DNA from 3 places in the Lysinibacillus sp. FSL K6-0057 genome. Region 1 is predicted to be linked to each of the others. Evidence: a T-box and tRNA genes for the amino acid it is inferred to sense, from the RefSeq annotation. Region 1 holds a T-box; the other regions hold tRNA genes.
The links. The T-box of region 1 lies ahead of metG (methionine--tRNA ligase). A T-box ahead of a tRNA ligase gene usually reads a tRNA of that ligase, here a tRNA-Met.

Region 1 (2,163 bases):
ATTGTACGGTTTGTTTTCGAATGTCGCTATCCACCTCAGCTTGTGGAACCCGACAAGCAAATGATTTCTCAATAAACTTCAATGTACGGTTTACAAAATTACCATAGGCTCCGAGTAGTTCACCATTATGGCTATAAATAAATTCCCGCCATGAAAAATCAGTATCACGATTTTCTGGCGCATTCATCGTTAGGAAGTAACGAATAGAATCCGCATCATAACGACTTAAAATATAAGGAACCCATACAGCCCAATTCTGACTAGTAGATAATTTGCGTTTTTCTAATGTTAAATACTCATTTGATACAATATGGGTAGGTAATGCCTTAGATCCAATTCCCATTAAAATGGCTGGCCAAATAACTGTATGGAATGGAATATTATCCTTTCCATGTACATAGTATGAAATGGTCTCTTCATTCCATAAATCTTCAATGGCTATTTGATGCTCTTTTGCCCATTCTAAACTTGCTGTTAAGTACCCTGCTACAGCTTCAATCCATACATATATTTTTTTCCCTTCAAAACCTGGCACTGGAACATCTATGCCATTCGGTAAATCTCTTGTTACTGCTCGGTCAGGAACTCCTTCTGCCAAGTATCGCTCCGTTAACCCTAAAGCATTGTCTCGCCAGCGTTTCTCGGCTTTCGCTTGAGCTAAATAGGACTCCAATCTTCCTTGAAATTGACTAAAGGTAAAATAAAAGTGCTCCGTTTCCCGAATAACAGGTTCATTCCCACAAATTTTGCAGCGCTTATCAATTAAATCCAATGGGTCTAAAATTTCTGAGCAGTTATCACATTGATCTCCTCTTGCTTTCGCTCCACAATTTGGACAGAGCCCCTCAACAAATCGATCTGGTAGGAATTGCTTATCCGTCTCACAGTAAGCCTGTTCAATTTTCTTTTTGTATAAAAAATTGTTAGCCAGTAGCTGTAAAAAAAGGGCCTTAACGGATTCATGGTGGTGCTCCGCATCCGTTCTTGTGTACAAATCATAGGTAAATCCTAAATCATGAAAGCATCTAGTAAATTCATCATGATAGTGATTGGCAATAGCCTCTGTCGTTGTATTCTCTTGCGCGGCACGAATAGAAATAGGTGTACCATTACAATCACTGCCTGATACATATAAAACCTGCTCACCCTTTTGTCGGTAATATCTAGCCAAAATATCACCTGGTAATAATGCGGCAACATGCCCTAAATGCAAAGAGCCATTTGCATACGGCCAAGCGCCTCCAATAACAATCGTCATTCTAAATTGCTCCCCTCACAGAAAAAATGGTAAAAAAAATCGCCCTAATCAAATCTGATTAGGACGAGTATACCCGTGTTACCACCTATATTTACAAATAGCTCACACTATTTGCCTCTATCAGTACGTCTCCATTCAAAAAGAGAGATACTGCCGCTGTTGTAACGAGTGCCCATCTCGTCGTAATCTACTGGCTAAAAAGCTTTCGGTACGAAGCTCAAAGGTCATTTTCAAAAGGGTTCATTTACCTCATTTCCACCAACAGAGGCTCTCTACAAAATGTTAATCCAATTTACTTTTCCTTTTCAATGCTTTGTCTATAGGATTGGCACTATTTTACGCCTTCTTGTGAGGAAATGCAATGATTGTCGTTAAATCGTCCCTTTTTTTTGATACACTTTCGTGCGTTAATCTAAAGTAACATTTACCAATGCAGTTAAATCATCGATCACTATATCTGCTTTTTCTAATTCCCTGTCTTGTGCAAAGTCAAAGCGAACGCCTATCGATAGTAACTGATTATCCTTTGCAGCTTGGATATCCGAAGAACGATCTCCTACCACTGCTCCGTACTCAATTTTGTTTTCATCTACAACTCTTTTAACCAGATCTGATTTATGCCCACTTGCAATAGCTTGAATGCTATAGATTCCCTTTATAAAACGCTCTAACTGATAGGTTTCAACGATTGCTTGTAAATAGTCGACCTGTCCATTGCTCGCTATGTATAACGGATAATTCTCTGACAATGTTGCAAGGGTTTGTTCAGCATGTGGATACAATGCACCCTTATGTCCACGTATTTGCTCAATCAGCTTTACATGGAATAATACATTGCTCTCTTCTCGTATCTCCAGCGTATGCATAGGGCATAATGTTTCCCACACAACAGGTAAAGGAACACC
Region 2 (2,163 bases), 790 kb from region 1:
CAACTGAGCTACTTCGGAATAATGGTGGGCCTAAATGGACTCGAACCATCGACCTCACGCTTATCAGGCGTGCGCTCTAACCAGCTGAGCTATAGGCCCTTGGAGCGGGTGATGGGAATCGAACCCACGACATCAGCTTGGAAGGCTGAGGTTTTACCATTAAACTACACCCGCATAAATGGTGGGTCAGGACGGAATCGAACCGCCGACACTTAGAGCTTCAATCTAATGCTCTACCAACTGAGCTACTGACCCATTTCGTCCATGCTAAGCTTGCTCACTCTTTTGCTTCTCATGACTTTTATTTTAAAAATGGCGGTCCCGACCGGGATCGAACCGGCGATCTCCTGCGTGACAGGCAGGCATGTTAACCGCTACACCACGGGACCTTTTGGTTGCGGGGGCCGGATTTGAACCAACGACCTTCGGGTTATGAGCCCGACGAGCTACCACTGCTCCACCCCGCGATAATTTTATGCTGTTTCGAGTTTTTAAAGCACCATTTATAAAAATTTAAAACTGGAGGAGGTAGAGGGATTCGAACCCCCGCGCGGTGTTACCCGCCTGTCGGTTTTCAAGACCGATCCCTTCAGCCAGACTTGGGTATACCTCCGTTACAATATATAAATGGTGGACCTTGCAGGACTCGAACCTGCGACCGGACGGTTATGAGCCGTCTGCTCTAACCAACTGAGCTAAAGGTCCTTAAGATGGCGGCAGAGGGGATCGAACCCCCGACCTTACGGGTATGAACCGTACGCTCTAGCCAGCTGAGCTACGCCGCCAGGATCTTTATACTGGTTAATTTACTTATGGTGGAGCCTAGCGGGATCGAACCGCTGACCTCCTGCGTGCAAGGCAGGCGCTCTCCCAGCTGAGCTAAGGCCCCATAAATTTTTAGGAAATGGTCGGGAAGACAGGATTCGAACCTGCGACCCCTTGGTCCCAAACCAAGTGCTCTACCAAGCTGAGCTACTTCCCGTTGTTCTTTTGGCGCGCCCGACAGGAGTCGAACCCATAACCTTCTGATCCGTAGTCAGACGCTCTATCCAATTGAGCTACGGGCGCATTTAAGATGGTGCCGAGGACCGGAATCGAACCGGTACGGTAGTCACCTACCGCAGGATTTTAAGTCCTGTGCGTCTGCCAGTTCCGCCACCCCGGCACATTTGGAGCGGAAGACGAGGTTCGAACTCGCGACCCCCACCTTGGCAAGGTGGTGTTCTACCACTGAACTACTTCCGCATGTGCATAAGTTTTTTTATCTGGCAATGAAAATAATGGTGCGGGTGAAGGGAGTCGAACCCCCACGCCTTGCGGCGCTAGATCCTAAGTCTAGTGCGTCTGCCAATTCCGCCACACCCGCTTATTATTATTTCAAAAATGGTGAGCCATGAAGGACTCGAACCTTCGACCCTCTGATTAAAAGTCAGATGCTCTACCAACTGAGCTAATGGCTCGAAAAAATGGTGCCGGCTATAGGAATCGAACCCACGACCTACTGATTACAAGTCAGTTGCTCTACCTGCTGAGCTAAACCGGCATATGGTGGAGGATGACGGGCTCGAACCGCCGACCCTCTGCTTGTAAGGCAGATGCTCTCCCAGCTGAGCTAATCCTCCTGGGTACTATGCCTAGCGACGTCCTACTCTCACAGGGGGAAGCCCCCAACTACCATCGGCGCTAAAGAGCTTAACTTCCGTGTTCGGTATGGGAACGGGTGTGACCTCTTTGCCATCATCACTAGACTTGCACATGGATGTGCTGGCTTCTGCGTTGCAACACGGATGTTGCGTTCTTAGCAGAAGTTCCTTTTAAAAGCTTCAAAATACATAGTATCTTAAAAACTTGTTGAAAGTGTTGTTCTTTCAAAACTGGATAAACGATACATTGAATGGTTCAAACGTTTTGGTTAAGTCCTCGATCGATTAGTATTCGTCAGCTCCATGTGTCACCACACTTCCACCTCGAACCTATCTACCTCATCGTCTTTGAGGGATCTTACTTACTTGCGTAATGGGAAATCTCATCTTGAGGGGGGCTTCATGCTTAGATGCTTTCAGCACTTATCCCGTCCACACATAGCTACCCAGCGATGCCTTTGGCAAGACAACTGGTACACCAGCGGTGTGTCCATCCCGGTCCTCTCGTACTAAGGACAGC
Region 3 (2,163 bases), 790 kb from region 1:
TCAAATCGCTCATATGTACGCTGAAATTGACCAACCTTCTTTACTTGTTCCAGTGTAAAATATGATAGTAATGGTGAGCCTTGGTTTGTGTTGTCTAGCTGATTGTGCACCCACTTTAATTTTTCCTTCATACCTATCTCCCCCTTTACCAATAGCTTAGTCGATCTAGCTTTAAAATACAAAATTTATTACCAAAATTAAACAGGGGTAGTCAGAGCAAGCAAATATATCAGTTATACATTGGTTTTGGACCTACAAACACCGAGAATTCCAATCTAAACCTCCAGAAAAACAATAAACCCTTACAGGATCTAATTTCTGTAAAGGTTTATTATTATCTAGCTATTTTTAAGTAAATTAAAAAGTGCAGTAGATGTAAATTCATCTACTGCACTTAGTATGACCCGTACGGGATTCGAACCCGTGTTACCGCCGTGAAAGGGCGGTGTCTTAACCACTTGACCAACGGGCCCATGGCGGAGAAGGAGGGATTTGAACCCTCGCGCCGGTTACCCGACCTACACCCTTAGCAGGGGCGCCTCTTCAGCCTCTTGAGTACTTCCCCAAAATAAAAATGGCTCCGAAGGCAGGACTCGAACCTGCGACAACCTGATTAACAGTCAGGTGCTACTACCAACTGAGCTACTTCGGAATAATGGTGGGCCTAAATGGACTCGAACCATCGACCTCACGCTTATCAGGCGTGCGCTCTAACCAGCTGAGCTATAGGCCCTTGGAGCGGGTGATGGGAATCGAACCCACGACATCAGCTTGGAAGGCTGAGGTTTTACCATTAAACTACACCCGCATAAATGGTGGGTCAGGACGGAATCGAACCGCCGACACTTAGAGCTTCAATCTAATGCTCTACCAACTGAGCTACTGACCCATTTCGTCCATGCTAAGCTTGCTCACTCTTTTGCTTCTCATGACTTTTATTTTAAAAATGGCGGTCCCGACCGGGATCGAACCGGCGATCTCCTGCGTGACAGGCAGGCATGTTAACCGCTACACCACGGGACCTTTTGGTTGCGGGGGCCGGATTTGAACCAACGACCTTCGGGTTATGAGCCCGACGAGCTACCACTGCTCCACCCCGCGATAATTTTATGCTGTTTCGAGTTTTTAAAGCACCATTTATAAAAATTTAAAACTGGAGGAGGTAGAGGGATTCGAACCCCCGCGCGGTGTTACCCGCCTGTCGGTTTTCAAGACCGATCCCTTCAGCCAGACTTGGGTATACCTCCGTTACAATATATAAATGGTGGACCTTGCAGGACTCGAACCTGCGACCGGACGGTTATGAGCCGTCTGCTCTAACCAACTGAGCTAAAGGTCCTTAAGATGGCGGCAGAGGGGATCGAACCCCCGACCTTACGGGTATGAACCGTACGCTCTAGCCAGCTGAGCTACGCCGCCAGGATCTTTATACTGGTTAATTTACTTATGGTGGAGCCTAGCGGGATCGAACCGCTGACCTCCTGCGTGCAAGGCAGGCGCTCTCCCAGCTGAGCTAAGGCCCCATAAATTTTTAGGAAATGGTCGGGAAGACAGGATTCGAACCTGCGACCCCTTGGTCCCAAACCAAGTGCTCTACCAAGCTGAGCTACTTCCCGTTGTTCTTTTGGCGCGCCCGACAGGAGTCGAACCCATAACCTTCTGATCCGTAGTCAGACGCTCTATCCAATTGAGCTACGGGCGCATTTAAAATGGTGCCGAGGACCGGAATCGAACCGGTACGGTAGTCACCTACCGCAGGATTTTAAGTCCTGTGCGTCTGCCAGTTCCGCCACCCCGGCACATTTGGAGCGGAAGACGAGGTTCGAACTCGCGACCCCCACCTTGGCAAGGTGGTGTTCTACCACTGAACTACTTCCGCATGTGCATAAGTTTTTTTATCTGGCAATGAAAATAATGGTGCGGGTGAAGGGAGTCGAACCCCCACGCCTTGCGGCGCTAGATCCTAAGTCTAGTGCGTCTGCCAATTCCGCCACACCCGCTTATTATTATTTCAAAAATGGTGAGCCATGAAGGACTCGAACCTTCGACCCTCTGATTAAAAGTCAGATGCTCTACCAACTGAGCTAATGGCTCGAAAAAATGGTGCCGGCTATAGGAATCGAACCCACGACCTACTGATTACAAGTCAGTTGCTCTACCTGC

Region 2: it has a tRNA-Met gene. The T-box ahead of metG (methionine--tRNA ligase) is inferred to sense a tRNA for this amino acid. The anticodon was not compared.
Region 3: it has a tRNA-Met gene. The T-box ahead of metG (methionine--tRNA ligase) is inferred to sense a tRNA for this amino acid. The anticodon was not compared.

The regions. Positions count from the first base shown of each region.
Region 1 is NZ_CP152047.1:4,671,722-4,673,884, forward strand. Features, by position in the region: gene metG (methionine--tRNA ligase) at 1-1,258, opposite strand, end outside; T-box leader at 1,315-1,576, opposite strand; gene MHB40_RS23320 (HAD hydrolase-like protein) at 1,666-2,163, opposite strand, start outside.
Region 2 is NZ_CP152047.1:3,885,806-3,887,968, forward strand. Features, by position in the region: tRNA gene MHB40_RS19285 (tRNA-Asn) at 1-18, opposite strand, end outside; tRNA gene MHB40_RS19290 (tRNA-Ile) at 23-99, opposite strand; tRNA gene MHB40_RS19295 (tRNA-Gly) at 101-174, opposite strand; tRNA gene MHB40_RS19300 (tRNA-Phe) at 180-255, opposite strand; tRNA gene MHB40_RS19305 (tRNA-Asp) at 314-389, opposite strand; tRNA gene MHB40_RS19310 (tRNA-Met) at 393-467, opposite strand; tRNA gene MHB40_RS19315 (tRNA-Ser) at 521-613, opposite strand; tRNA gene MHB40_RS19320 (tRNA-Ile) at 629-705, opposite strand; tRNA gene MHB40_RS19325 (tRNA-Met) at 712-785, opposite strand; tRNA gene MHB40_RS19330 (tRNA-Ala) at 814-889, opposite strand; tRNA gene MHB40_RS19335 (tRNA-Pro) at 906-982, opposite strand; tRNA gene MHB40_RS19340 (tRNA-Arg) at 992-1,068, opposite strand; tRNA gene MHB40_RS19345 (tRNA-Leu) at 1,077-1,165, opposite strand; tRNA gene MHB40_RS19350 (tRNA-Gly) at 1,171-1,245, opposite strand; tRNA gene MHB40_RS19355 (tRNA-Leu) at 1,282-1,366, opposite strand; tRNA gene MHB40_RS19360 (tRNA-Lys) at 1,385-1,460, opposite strand; tRNA gene MHB40_RS19365 (tRNA-Thr) at 1,468-1,543, opposite strand; tRNA gene MHB40_RS19370 (tRNA-Val) at 1,547-1,622, opposite strand; rRNA gene rrf (5S ribosomal RNA) at 1,633-1,748, opposite strand; rRNA gene MHB40_RS19380 (23S ribosomal RNA) at 1,909-2,163, opposite strand, start outside.
Region 3 is NZ_CP152047.1:3,877,604-3,879,766, forward strand. Features, by position in the region: gene MHB40_RS19140 (diaminopropionate ammonia-lyase) at 1-131, opposite strand, end outside; tRNA gene MHB40_RS19145 (tRNA-Glu) at 401-472, opposite strand; tRNA gene MHB40_RS19150 (tRNA-Ser) at 475-565, opposite strand; tRNA gene MHB40_RS19155 (tRNA-Asn) at 576-652, opposite strand; tRNA gene MHB40_RS19160 (tRNA-Ile) at 657-733, opposite strand; tRNA gene MHB40_RS19165 (tRNA-Gly) at 735-808, opposite strand; tRNA gene MHB40_RS19170 (tRNA-Phe) at 814-889, opposite strand; tRNA gene MHB40_RS19175 (tRNA-Asp) at 948-1,023, opposite strand; tRNA gene MHB40_RS19180 (tRNA-Met) at 1,027-1,101, opposite strand; tRNA gene MHB40_RS19185 (tRNA-Ser) at 1,155-1,247, opposite strand; tRNA gene MHB40_RS19190 (tRNA-Ile) at 1,263-1,339, opposite strand; tRNA gene MHB40_RS19195 (tRNA-Met) at 1,346-1,419, opposite strand; tRNA gene MHB40_RS19200 (tRNA-Ala) at 1,448-1,523, opposite strand; tRNA gene MHB40_RS19205 (tRNA-Pro) at 1,540-1,616, opposite strand; tRNA gene MHB40_RS19210 (tRNA-Arg) at 1,626-1,702, opposite strand; tRNA gene MHB40_RS19215 (tRNA-Leu) at 1,711-1,799, opposite strand; tRNA gene MHB40_RS19220 (tRNA-Gly) at 1,805-1,879, opposite strand; tRNA gene MHB40_RS19225 (tRNA-Leu) at 1,916-2,000, opposite strand; tRNA gene MHB40_RS19230 (tRNA-Lys) at 2,019-2,094, opposite strand; tRNA gene MHB40_RS19235 (tRNA-Thr) at 2,102-2,163, opposite strand, start outside.